DNA from 3 places in the Rhizobium sp. PP-F2F-G48 genome. Region 1 is predicted to be linked to each of the others. Evidence: predicted binding sites of a transcription regulator. Region 1 holds the regulator's gene; each other region holds the start of a gene.

What was found. Region 1 encodes LexA, which represses DNA repair genes until DNA is damaged. Its sites were predicted from a motif close to TGTTCNNNNTGTGTTCNG; they were not measured.
Region 2: the regulator LexA is predicted to act here: its motif matches at 2,115-2,132, upstream of C8J36_RS11865 (metallopeptidase family protein).
Region 3: the regulator LexA is predicted to act here: its motif matches at 1,540-1,557, upstream of parE (DNA topoisomerase IV subunit B).

Annotation. Positions count from the first base shown of each region.
Region 1 is NZ_SLVH01000001.1:997,197-1,001,345, reverse strand. Features, by position in the region: partial or broken gene C8J36_RS04530 (transposase) at 1-117, shown strand, start outside; gene C8J36_RS04525 (hypothetical protein) at 296-616, shown strand; gene C8J36_RS04520 (hypothetical protein) at 886-1,191, opposite strand; gene lexA (transcriptional repressor LexA) at 1,502-2,218, opposite strand; gene C8J36_RS04510 (single-stranded DNA-binding protein) at 2,479-3,012, opposite strand; gene uvrA (excinuclease ABC subunit UvrA) at 3,309-4,149, shown strand, end outside.
Region 2 is NZ_SLVH01000004.1:135,361-139,509, reverse strand. Features, by position in the region: gene C8J36_RS11870 (DNA polymerase Y family protein) at 1-1,193, opposite strand, end outside; gene C8J36_RS25330 (hypothetical protein) at 1,144-2,097, opposite strand; gene C8J36_RS11865 (metallopeptidase family protein) at 2,269-2,703, shown strand; gene C8J36_RS11860 (DUF1737 domain-containing protein) at 2,740-2,946, opposite strand; gene C8J36_RS11855 (CoA ester lyase) at 2,943-3,845, opposite strand; gene C8J36_RS11850 (type 1 glutamine amidotransferase domain-containing protein) at 3,991-4,149, opposite strand, start outside.
Region 3 is NZ_SLVH01000002.1:181,624-185,772, forward strand. Features, by position in the region: gene C8J36_RS05400 (UbiA family prenyltransferase) at 1-514, opposite strand, end outside; gene C8J36_RS05405 (alpha/beta hydrolase) at 639-1,535, opposite strand; gene parE (DNA topoisomerase IV subunit B) at 1,681-3,813, shown strand; gene C8J36_RS05415 (GNAT family N-acetyltransferase) at 3,874-4,149, opposite strand, start outside.

The sequences.
Region 1 (4,149 bases):
GAGAACATGTTCGGCAGGCTCAAGGACTGGCGGCGCATTCACACCCGCTACGACCGCTGTGCACATACCTTCTTCTCGAGCATCTGCATCGCAGCCGCTGTTATCTTCTGGCTGTGAATTTTATGAGTCCTGAGCCTAGTGCAATGCCAAAAAAGGAAAGCCGTCATCTCGGACAGGTGCGCGACAAATCGATTGAAAGTGATGAGGCCTTCGCTATTCTTCGATTAGCGTACTCGAACGGACGCAATCGAATTTCCTGGGGAGGAGACTGAACGACATGATCACAAAAAACTGCATGGCAGGCGCCCTCTTGGTGAGCGCCACCTTCTTGTCAAACCCCGCGCAAGCGGAAGATCTTGTCTTCACGCTGAAGAACGGTACGCAATCGGTTCTCACGCGATTCTACACGTCACCCGTCGGCGTCAGCGACTGGGAGAGGGACGTCTTCGGAGAGCAGGTGCTCAGTCCTGGCGAGACGATCGAACTGACGATCGCGGACGGACGCGACGTTTGCGACTACGACATGCGGTTCGAGTTCGAGGAGGGGTCAGACTTGGCGACGACTGAAGACAAGCAAAACCTGTGCGAGATGGGATCCTATACCATTCACGAATAGCGGACGCCGTTGTGCCGAAAGATGCCGGAATCAACAATAGTGGAAGCAGCCAGACAGACGTTGGGCTTTAGAGTGAGCTGGCTGCTCCAACTGTCGTCATGGGAACGCCATTGCCGAGATCGTTGTTGGCGTACTTGATCACGAGGATACTAAGGACGGATGCTAGCATCCCGACGAAAATCATTCTCATAGCGTGATCCTTTGCGCACGGTCTGCGCTTGAAAAGAGATGGTACGGCGCCATTGCCAGCGATCCTTTATCAGCGATCTTCAGTCGAAATCGCCGATCCGACCATGCTGCTCAAGAACGAGGGCTGGGCCGGCTTCGCCAATCGCTGTGTTGCCCCGCCTTGAGACGACTGCCGTGCCCGCATGTCCGCGTGCAAGACGACTGGCCAAAGCGCGGGCTTCATCGGCGGTCTTGATGCTCAATGGTCGATCGGATAGCGAAATCTCGCCTTCGCGATCGTCGAAGACCAGGACTTCAAAACTTTCCAATGTTCCCGGCATCTCGGTCTCCGCAGTGTTCGGCCGGTTAACGCCGATGTCCGCAAGCAGTTCCGTCTGCTTCTCCATCGTGCAGATTTCTCTGAAAAACGCGTGCCGCTGGATCTCGCGAGCCGAGTGCCTGCATCCGCTTCTCGTATCCTCTTCGCCTCCCCAACGGTTTCGAGAATAGCAATCCCCGCCTCCATCCTTGTCGAACGAAAGCAACAGAAAGAAGGCCGCACCATGAGAAACAAGCAAACCGCGCATTGATGAAATGCACGGCGCGAGGTCACTATCGAAGCGGACAGGACGAGGAATTCAGGACGAGGAAAACCGATGCTTGCCCTGGAGACCGACGCCTCCAATCGGCCACCCCTCGCCGGAAACCATATCCTTTTTACTGGTAGTGGCGGATCAAGCCGACAAGCTTTCCCTGAACCTTGACCCGGTCCGGTCCGAAAATCCGCGTCTCATAGGCCGGGTTGGCCGCCTCCAGAGCGACAGAGGCTCCCTTGCGGCGGAAGCGTTTCAAGGTCGCCTCTTCGTCATCGACCAAGGCCACGACGATCTCGCCCGGGCTGGCGCTGTTCGCACTCCGGATGATGACGGTATCGCCATCGAGAATGCCCGCTTCGATCATCGAGTCCCCCCGAACTTCCAACGCATAATGCTCGCCACTGCCGAGCATGAAAGCGGGAACGGCAATGTCATGCGTGTTGTTCTGGATAGCGGAAATCGGCACGCCGGCAGCAATCCGACCCATGACAGGAACGGAGACGCTGTTATCGTTTCCGACGCCAATGGCAGCCTTCGCCGGTGTTTCCGGGACAGAGGACGGGCGACTTCCCTGAATGACGCTCGGTGAAAACCCCCGCTTCGGCGGTGTCGACGCGAGATAGGCGTCCGGCAGCTTGATCACCTCGAGCGCCCGCGCCCTGTTTGGCAAGCGCCGGATAAAGCCACGCTCTTCGAGCGCCGTGATCAGCCGATGGATGCCGGACTTGGAGGCCAGTTCCAGAGCATCCTTCATCTCGTCGAACGATGGCGGAACACCCGATTCCTTCATGCGCTCATGAATGAAAATCAACAATTCCTGTTGCTTGCGGGTCAGCATGATCAAACGACTCCAAAGTCACGAAACAAAGCAAGAACAGTGTTATATGTTCCTCATGTGTTCTGCAAGTGCCATTCCGCCGAAGTGAACCGTTCATCGACGAAAAGGCGAATTCGTTCAGATGCGTTGCTTGCGGCGAGGTCCTTTCCGAAAGGACAGACCTTGAGATCAGCGTTCATCGCTCCGGCAATAAGAAACGCCGTCGCAAGCAGGCTCGCAACGGCGAAAAGGCTATTTGACACTCGGTGTCCAAGACGGAATCAGAACGGAATGTCGTCATCCAGATCGCGCGAGAAGCCACCGCTCGCCCCGCCGGTGCTGCCGCCCGAACGACCGCCGGACGACTGGGCCGGACGATCGAAATCGTCGCCATAGTTCGGTCCGCTGCCCCCGCCGTAATCCGAACTCCCACGGTTTCCACCACCACTACCGCCGCCGCCGTCACGGCCATCCAGCATGGTCAGCGTCGAATTGAAGCCCTGAAGCACCACTTCGGTGGAATAGCGGTCGTTGCCGTCCTTGTCCTGCCATTTGCGTGTCTGCAAGGCGCCTTCGAGATAAAGCTTGGCGCCCTTCTTCACATATTGTTCGACGACCTTGCACAGGCCCTCGTTGAAAACGACGACCGTATGCCACTCGGTCTTCTCGCGTCGCTCGCCCGAATTTCGGTCGCGCCAGCTTTCGGACGTGGCGATGCGCAGGTTCGCGATCGGCTTTCCGTCCTGCGTCCGCCGGATTTCCGGGTCCGCCCCGACATTTCCGATGAGGATCACCTTGTTTACGCTACCAGCCATCTCTTTGTCCTGTCTCCTGAAAGCGGCCCAACGTCCCGCAATGTGCGCAAAGCCTACGCTGTTGGATCTGGCTTTTCGCCCTCGACCCGCGGCAATCCACAACAGTTTGCAAATTTGTTCTTTATTTGTTCTAATTCTTCGTTATGATCCTGTCAACCATGCACGCGCCGGGCTTCCGATGCTCAACGAGCCTGCCCGGACCGGGACGTTCGAATTGCGGTTTCGCCCGAGGCCGGGTCGACATATGAAGTATTGATCTTAAGTAAGGGCTTCGTCCCCATACAGAGCGTTTGACCATGAGCGAATTCAAGACCATCTCGATCCGCGGTGCGCGGGAGCACAATCTCAAGGGTATCGACCTCGATCTCCCGCGCAACAAACTGATCGTGATGACCGGCCTTTCCGGGTCGGGAAAATCGTCGCTCGCCTTCGACACGATCTATGCGGAAGGGCAGAGGCGCTACGTCGAGAGCCTGTCGGCCTATGCGCGCCAGTTTCTGGAGATGATGCAGAAGCCGGATGTGGACCTGATCGAAGGTCTTTCGCCCGCAATTTCGATCGAACAGAAGACGACGTCGAAGAACCCCCGCTCGACCGTGGGAACGGTGACGGAGATCTACGACTATATGCGCCTTCTTTTCGCGCGCGTCGGTGTCCCCTATTCGCCGGCGACCGGGCTGCCAATCGAGAGCCAGACGGTGAGCCAGATGGTTGACCGTATCCTTGCGATGGAGGAAGGCGCTCGCCTGTACATCCTCGCGCCGATGATCCGGGGCCGTAAGGGCGAGTACAAGAAAGAACTCGCGGAGCTGATGAAAAAGGGCTTTCAGCGCGTCAAGGTCGATGGCCAGTTCTACGAGATCGCCGATGTCCCCGCGCTCGACAAGAAATACAAGCACGATATCGATGTGGTGGTCGATCGCCTGGTCGTGCGCGGCGATATTGCTGCGCGGCTGGCCGACAGTCTGGAAACATCGCTCAGGCTGGCCGATGGTCTTGCGATAGCCGAATTTGCCGACAAGCCTCTGCCCGAGAAGGAGACCTCGGCCGGCGGCTCCGCGAACAAATCGCTCAACGAGACGCATGAGCGGGTGCTGTTTTCGGAGAAATTCGCCTGCCCCGTCTCCGGCTTCACGA
Region 2 (4,149 bases), on a different contig from region 1:
TGCAGCCGTCTGGCTGCCGAAAACGCGCCATCGCTCGCCGGCTGAAGGCTTGCCGCCCGCTCGGGAATATGGCTTGCCGCGAGAACGGCGATCGACAGCACGTCATCTCCGAAGCGGGCAATAACGCGATCGGTGAAATCGGCAAGCGCCCGGCTTTGGTCCGGTCGTCCGGAAAAGTCGTCCTGAACGGAGGAGATCGGCTCGGCCTTGAGCACGCAGAGCCGCAAGATCTCGAAACCATAGCCGGCATCCAGATCGTCATGCACCGCAGCCAGCCGCTCCCGATAGAGCGCTGCGATGCGCTTTGGATCGCGCAACGGAGACGACGTGCCGGCGAGCAGTCGGAACACCTTGCCGTCGACGCGGAAAAGCAGAAGTTCGAACTGGCGCCCGCCCTCTCCCCGCTCCTCCAGCCGGGTCTTCAGCCCGCCGGCCAGTTGCAGCGCCAGGCCGAGAATGTCGTCCTCGCCCGAAACCGGCGAGATCAGCCGGCGCTCGACCGAAAGCTCGGCCACAGGCCGACGCGGAGACAGCGGCTCGTCGTCGAGCCCCAGCGCCTGGTCGAGCCGGAGGAAGACGAGCGGCCCGAAGCGGCGGGCAAGGGCGGCCCTCGGCGCCTCCATGAGATCTCCGATATGCGTCAGCCCCAGCCGGATCAGCGTATCCGTCACCGCCTGCGGCAATCGCAGCGCCATCACGGGCAGCGGTCCGAGCGCCACGGCCTCCTCCCCCGCTTCGATGACGTCATTGCCGGAAAACCGGGCGAGCGCCCAAGCCAGACCCGGCGAAGCCGCAATCGCTCCGCGCGCTTCAACGCCGAGCTGGAAAAGCCGCGACAGGACATCGTCGAGCAGCGCTTTTTCTCCACCATGCAGATGCGTACAGCCGGTGATGTCGAGCGCCAGGCCGTCGGCACCCGCATAGGCGACCAGCGGCGTGTAGCGATCGCACCAGTCGGCAAGCCCAGAGAGAAAGCTCTGGTCGGCGGCGGGATCGGCCGGCAGCACGTCGAGCGTCGGATGCATGGCGCGGGCTTCGGCCACGCCCTGCCCCCGCTTCAGCCGCAGGCGCTCGGCCAGGCCGTCGAGCGCCACGATCCGCATGGCATTCTCGACCTTGTCGGAGAACACCACCGGCGGGTGATCAGGACGCCCGTTTGTAAGCCACGACGCGCCCCAGCGCCGGCGTGCCACCCGGTCGGCCGACAGATGCGGGAAGGACAGCGACAGGATCCGCTGCGTTTGCCGGAAGAGGGACGGCGACGGAATCGAGAGGGTAGAACCGGCGCGCATGGGAACTCCATTCAAGATAGGCATCGACAGGGGAAAAGGCCCGTGTCTTCTCGGCAATCACGTGAAAGGCAGGATGCCCGATGCCGGTCGAAAGCATCGTGCCATCGGGCAGCATGAACGGGGCCGCGGGCGCAGGACGTACGAGAAGGCGCAGATGCGCGCTGCTCGTCTCCTCCTCGCCTGCCTGGCGCAGCAGAAGGATCGGAACGCCGCTGCCCATCGACCGCAGCTGCAGCCGCCGGCTTTCGACAAGACCGAGACGTGCCGGATTGCCGCGGATCTCCAGAATGACGGCGGAGAAGACGGAAAAGCCGAGCGCCGCCTCGGCAATCCACAACGCCTGCTGGAGGTTGCGCGGCCGCGAGAAAAGGGCGGCACGAAGATCGATGCCGAGAAGCGACAGACCGACCCCGTAGGGTTCGCCCGCTTCCTGTCCCGCCATCGGCTCGGAGATCCAGAGGATGGGGCCGAGCTCGCCTTGCGCCTTGCGCCGTGCCTGACAAAGGGCGGCAAGCCCGAGCGTGAACCCTGTGGCGGCACCGGCATCGCGCGTTTCCGCCACACGGATCTCGCTCAAACCCTTGAGCGGCAGGCCGCCGGACATGGCATGATCGAGCGCGGGAACGCCAAGCGGCAGCACGTCGTCCTGCACGGTCGAAAACCGGCCGGACGCGGAAAACCCGGCGTGTTCGCCCTCGGTCTTCAAGGTGGGAAGACAGGAACCGGAGGGCCTGTCTCGTTCCAATCGGGCAATGGCATCGCGCAGGGCGAGCACCGTCTCCCGCGGCACAGCGTTTTCAGCCATGGCAGTCAGCTCCTATCCGTTCTTGCTATGTTCTTATTGATTCCAGAGCTTCAAAAAAGAGTCAACGCAGTTGGGAAAAGATTCCGTAGATTCTGCACAATCGCCTGCCGGTGCGAAATGCTTCTCGAAATGAACCGGGAAATGTCTATATAAACGAGACAAGGAGTATCCATGGCCCGGATTGACCAAAGCGACGATTGGCGTGAGCGCCATGCGCCGACCATCAGCACGTTCGAGTCCCTGACGCTGGAGGCCTATGGGCATCTTCCAGAGGAATTCCGGCTGCTGGCCACCGATCTGATCATCGACATCAAGGATTTTCCGGATGACGACGTGTTCGAAGACATGGCGCTGGAAACGCCGTTCGACCTGCTGGGTCTGTTCGAGGGCCGCGGCATCGGCGAGCGTTTCACCATGGAAACCGGCACGATGCCGAACCGGATCACGCTCTACCGCCGGCCCATCCTCGATTACTGGGCCGAAAACGATGAAACGCTGGGCGACATCATCACCCATGTGCTGATCCACGAGATCGGTCACCATTTCGGCCTGTCGGACGACGATATGGAGCGCATCGAGGCCAGCGTGGAGCATGTCGGCGGGTGATGAACCCGCCGCATGATGTGTGAACCGCGCTGTCGCCTATTGCTCGGACAGCTTCATATCCGGCACATAGTCCTTGCCCGCGACCTCTTTCACCACGGCCTGACCGCACTGCATGACCTGCGCATCCGCGTTGAAGGTATAGGTCGGCGATCCGTGCAGAACCCAGCCCTGATTCAGGGCGGCCGTCACCTTGTGGCAGAAGCTCGCATCGTCGGGACCGGTGAGAAAGCGATAGAGTTTCATGTCGGCGTTCCTTTGCTTTTGATAGCCTCGATCTTGGCAAGGCAGGCGAGCGCCTGTTCCAGATGCAGGACCTCGACCATCTTGCCCTTGTGGACGATGACCGATCGGCCCGCATTGTCGGGATGATCGAAGGCCACAACGATCTCCCGGGCGTCGGCCTCGTCCGCGGCCGAAGGTGCGAAAGCGGCATTCGCCGGGGCGATCTGCTGCGGATGGATCAGCATCTTGCCGTCAAACCCCATATCGCGACCCGCCGCGCATTCCTGCGCAAAACCTTCCGCGTCGCGGATGTCGTTGAACACGGCGTCGAGAACATCGAGTCCGCTGCCGCGGGCCGCGAGAAGGATCTGCATGAGCCAGGGCACGAGATAGGTGCGTCCGGGAAGAGCCGCAACGCCCGTCTCCTTGCGCAGATCGTTAAGGCCGGGAATGAGGCAATCGAGCCGTCCGCCGCGCGTGCGCCCCGTCTCGGCGATCGGCGCCACGTTGAGAACGCCCCTCGGGGTCTCGATCATCGCCCAAAGCCGCAGGTCCTCCGGTGCGTCCCCCTCGTCCAGCCGTTCGGCGATGTCGAGGATATCCCGCGGCCCCTCCACCTTGGGCACGAGGATGGCATCGAACCGGCAGTTTGAGAGAGCGGCGAGATCCGCTTCGCCGAAACCGGAGGCAAGGCCATTGATCCGCACGATCCGCTCGATGCCCGGCGTCTCCTGCGCCAGATGGCGCACCAGTGCCGCGCGCGCGTCGGACTTCCGATCCGGAAGCACGGCATCTTCCAGATCGTAGATCACCGCATCGGGCGCAAGGCTGATAACCTTTGCAAGCGCACGGTCATTATCGGCCGGCACGCAGAGCACGGAACGGCGCAGGCGACGGGGATGGCGGTCGGACATAGATATCATGCCCTGTTGTGCCTTTCCCTTCCCGTCTGCGCAAGTCTCACCCGTCCGAAGTTCCCCCGGGAGCAACACGCCGAGAGACAGGCAGCAACAAGCCGGCTCCATCGTTCGACGGAGCCGGCTGACTGTTTTAGAAGGGTAGGCCTCAGGCGGCCTTGCGGTCGTGGAGACCTTCTTCGACTTCCTCGACGATCTTTGCCACGAAGGCATCGAGATCTCCGGGATTGCGGGAGGTGATGATGCCCTTGTCTGTGACCACGGCCTCATCCGACCACAGACCACCGGCATTGACGACGTCGGTCTT
Region 3 (4,149 bases), on a different contig from region 1:
CTTCGGCTGCGCGGTCCGGCGCGACGACGATGGCTTTGCGCGCGGCGTCGAACACCGGTACGTCATCGCGGCTGTTGCCCATGTAGTCGAACCCCGCATCGCCGTAGCGCGCGACCAGTTCCCGGCACTTGCGATGGCGCGTCAGGTTGTGGGTGCGGGAGGAATGCAGGACTTCGGTGAAGACGCCGGTATGGGCCGCGACATCGAGCGCCACCCGCTCCGCGGCCCCGGTGACGAGCACGACGTCGCGACCGGTCTCCCGCTCCTGCCGCAGCCGTGCGATCACCTCCGGGCGATAGGGCCAATCGGCACCGGTGCGCCCGGATCGCACGGCGACCTCATGTTTCAGATGCGCCTTGCCGCGCAGTGCCCAACGAAGGAGCGCGAACACCATCAGCGGATTGCGGAACAGCAAAACGGCGACGCCTTCCCACAGCGTGTCCGCCGCGACGAGCGTCCCGTCCAGATCGACGCAAAGCGGAACAAGCCGTGTGTCGGTTCGCGCATCCATCATCGCACTCCCGTGTTCTCAGTGCCGGGAAGATGTCATGCGGTGCTTTCAGAAAAACGAACGGCAGCCCGCACGAAGGCGAGACTTCAATCGGTGGTTAATGAAGAGAAAATCGCTCAGGTTGTATCTATCGCGAGAGGATCCAGTTGATGGCGTCCCGCCAATCGGTCATCCGGACCGGCGTGCCGTGCGTTCCCGTTTGAAACAGGACGAAGCGGGTGGGGTAGCCGCCCTTCTTCAAGCGCGTGTAGAGGGCCGCCTGGTCGTCCGCCCTGTATGTCTTGTCGGCGCTGCCGTGGCTGAAGAACATCGGCAGCTTGCGGGCGAAGGCCGCACTTTTGGTGAAATCCGGATCGGTTGCGCCGCCCATGATCATCATGCCGGAAAGCTGCTTGACGGCGGTCGCGTTGCGGGAGACGCCCCAGCAGAGGAAGCTGCCCATGGACGCGCAGGACAGGATGACCGGCCGGCCGGGAGAGCGGCGCGCGACACCATCGATCAGGCCGGCAATATCGGCCGCACCATCCGTGTCGAAGGATCGGGCGCTCGGCGCATAATAGACACCGCCATTTTCCACCGCGAGGTTCTTCAGCCGGTTGAAATTGCCCCCGAAGGAATCGTCGTTCGCGCCGAGCCGCCGATCCCCTCCGCGACCGTGAATGAAAATCACCGTGAAGGCTGCGTTCTCCGGCGTCCCGACCCTGAACACGTCGAGCCCGCGCCCGCCGACATCGATCGTCTCGTTTTCCTGGAAACGCTTGACGCCGAGCGCGACATAGGGGCGCTTGACCCGACGCTCGGGGACCTCGTCACGGCCATTGATGTCCCGCATCTCGTCATAGTCGACCGTCAGCCAGTCGCCGCCGTCGCGGGACTCGAGCACGCGCCCATAGGCGAAAAGTTCGTCCTTGAACGGTCGCAATGTCTCGGCGCGGGCGCAGCCATGGGCGAGGACAAAGGCGGCCACCAGACCAACCGCCTTTAAAACGGCAAGGCGTTTAAAAGAAAGTGTGGATCGGGCCATGTTTTGTTCCCTTTTTGATCTCTTCGGCGCTCTTGGCTCTTTCGCCGCACCCCCGGCCTCTATATGAAGAGGTGGGCCGGGATCGACAGCCGGCGCCCCGCCCTACAGGATCAGCCGACACATCGAAAGACGTTTGACGCACCAGATGACGGACAGCAACGACCTTTTCGCGAACGCAGCGCCCGCTCCTCGGAAGCCTTCGGAAACGAAGCCGCCCGAGCCGAAGACGCTGGACCTGAAGACGCCGGCCGCCAAAGGCGGCGACGATAAAGCCGGTCTCGCGCCCAAGGCGGACGAACCGAAGACGACGCGGGCTCCGGGAACGCCGGCTTCGCAGCTGAAGACGGATACGGGCGACTACAATGCGTCGGCCATCGAGGTGCTCGAGGGGCTCGAGCCGGTTCGTCGCCGGCCCGGCATGTATATCGGCGGCACGGACGAAAAGGCACTGCATCATCTGTTCGCGGAAGTCATCGACAATTCGATGGACGAAGCCGTGGCCGGACATGCCAATTTCATCGACGTCCATCTCGATGCCGAGGGATGTCTCGCCGTGACCGACAATGGTCGCGGCATCCCGGTGGAGAACCACCCGAAATTTCCGGGCAAGTCGACCCTCGAAGTGATCATGACCGTGCTCCATGCCGGCGGCAAGTTCGACAGCAAGGTCTACGAGACCTCCGGCGGTCTTCACGGCGTCGGCGTTTCCGTCGTCAATGCGCTCTCCGACGTGCTGGAGGTCGAGGTTGCGCGGAACAGGCGGCTTTATCGCCAGCGCTTTTCGCGGGGCATCCCCCAGGGTGGTCTCGAGGAATTGGGCGACGTGCAGAACCGGCGCGGAACACGCGTCCGCTTTCATCCGGATCCCGAGATTTTCGGGCCGCACGCCAAGTTCGAGCCGGCGCGCCTCTTCCGCATGGCACGCTCGAAGGCCTATCTTTTTGGCGGCGTCGAAATTCGCTGGTCCTGCGATCCGTCGCTGGTCGAGGGTACGGAGACGCCTGACAAGGCGGTCTTCCACTTTCCCGGCGGCCTGAAGGATTATCTCAAGGCGACCATGGGCTCCGAGTTCACGGTGACGCGCGAGATCTTCGCCGGCAAGACCGAGAAGACGGGTGGCCATGGCGCGCTGGAATGGGCCGTCACCTGGTATGGCGGCGACTCGGTCGTGCACTCCTATTGCAACACGATTCCCACACCCGAGGGCGGCACGCACGAAGCGGGCCTGCGCATCGCCCTGACCAAGGGTCTCAAGGCCTATGCCGACCTAACGCAGAACAAGCGCGCGGCGATCGTCACCACCGACGACGTGATGATTTCGGCGGCCGGCATGCTCTCCGTCTTCATCCGCGAGCCGGAATTCGTCGGCCAGACGAAGGACAAGCTCGCCACCGTCGAGGCGCAGCGCATCGTCGAGAACGCGATCCGCGATCCCTTCGATCATTTCCTCGCCGGCAATCCACAGGAAGCGGCCAAGCTGCTCGAATGGGTGATCGAGCGCGCCGATGAGCGCGTCCGGCGCCGCAAGGAAAAGGAAGTCACACGCAAAAGCGCGGTGCGCAAGCTGCGCCTGCCGGGCAAGCTTGCAGACTGCTCGCAAAACTCCGCCCTGGGCGCCGAACTCTTCATCGTAGAAGGCGATTCGGCCGGCGGCTCGGCCAAGCAGGCGCGCAACCGTTCGAACCAGGCGATCCTGCCGCTGCGCGGCAAGATCCTGAACGTCGCCAGTGCCGGCCGCGAGAAGCTGGGGGCCAACCAGCAGATCTCGGATCTCGTCCAGGCGCTCGGCTGCGGGACGCGGTCGAAATATCGGCAGGAAGACCTTCGCTACGACAGGGTCATCGTCATGACCGATGCCGATGTCGATGGCGCGCATATCGCCTCGCTGCTGATCACCTTCTTCTATCAGGAGATGCCGGAGCTCATTCGTGGCGGTCATCTCTATCTTGCTGTGCCGCCGCTCTACCGGATGACGCAGGGCGCAAAGACACTTTACGCCCGCGACGATGTGCATCGGGTCGAACTGATGGAGAAAGAATTCACCGGACGCGGCAAGGTCGAGATCGGACGCTTCAAGGGCCTTGGCGAAATGATGCCGGCCCAGTTGAAGGAAACGACGATGGACCCGTCGAAGCGGACGCTTCTCAAGGTCTCGATCGACGAGATCGATTTCGAGGGAACACGCGACGCCGTCGACAATCTCATGGGCACCAAGCCGGAAGCCCGCTTCCGGTTCATCCAGGAGCGCGCCGTCTTCGCCGAGAACCTCGACATCTGACGATGTCTGGCCCCCGGCTTCGCCGCAGCCGGGAATTGATCGAGACAGCGGAAAGGTGCGTCAGACGACGATTTTTTCCATGAAGAGGCTGAGCGGATCGGGCATGTAGCTCCCGAACGGCTCGATATCGCGATAGCCGGCCTTGCGATACAGGCTGATGGCTTCCGGCTGGTAGATGCCGGTTTCCAGCCGGACGGTCGTCAGGCCGGTGTCCCGGGCCGTCTGCTCGATCGCGTCCAGGAGGGCCCGCGCTGCCCGCATGCCCCGCGCCTTGGGATCGACGAACATCCGCTTGATCTCGCCGCTCCCGTCACCGGCCGCCACCAGCGCGCAACA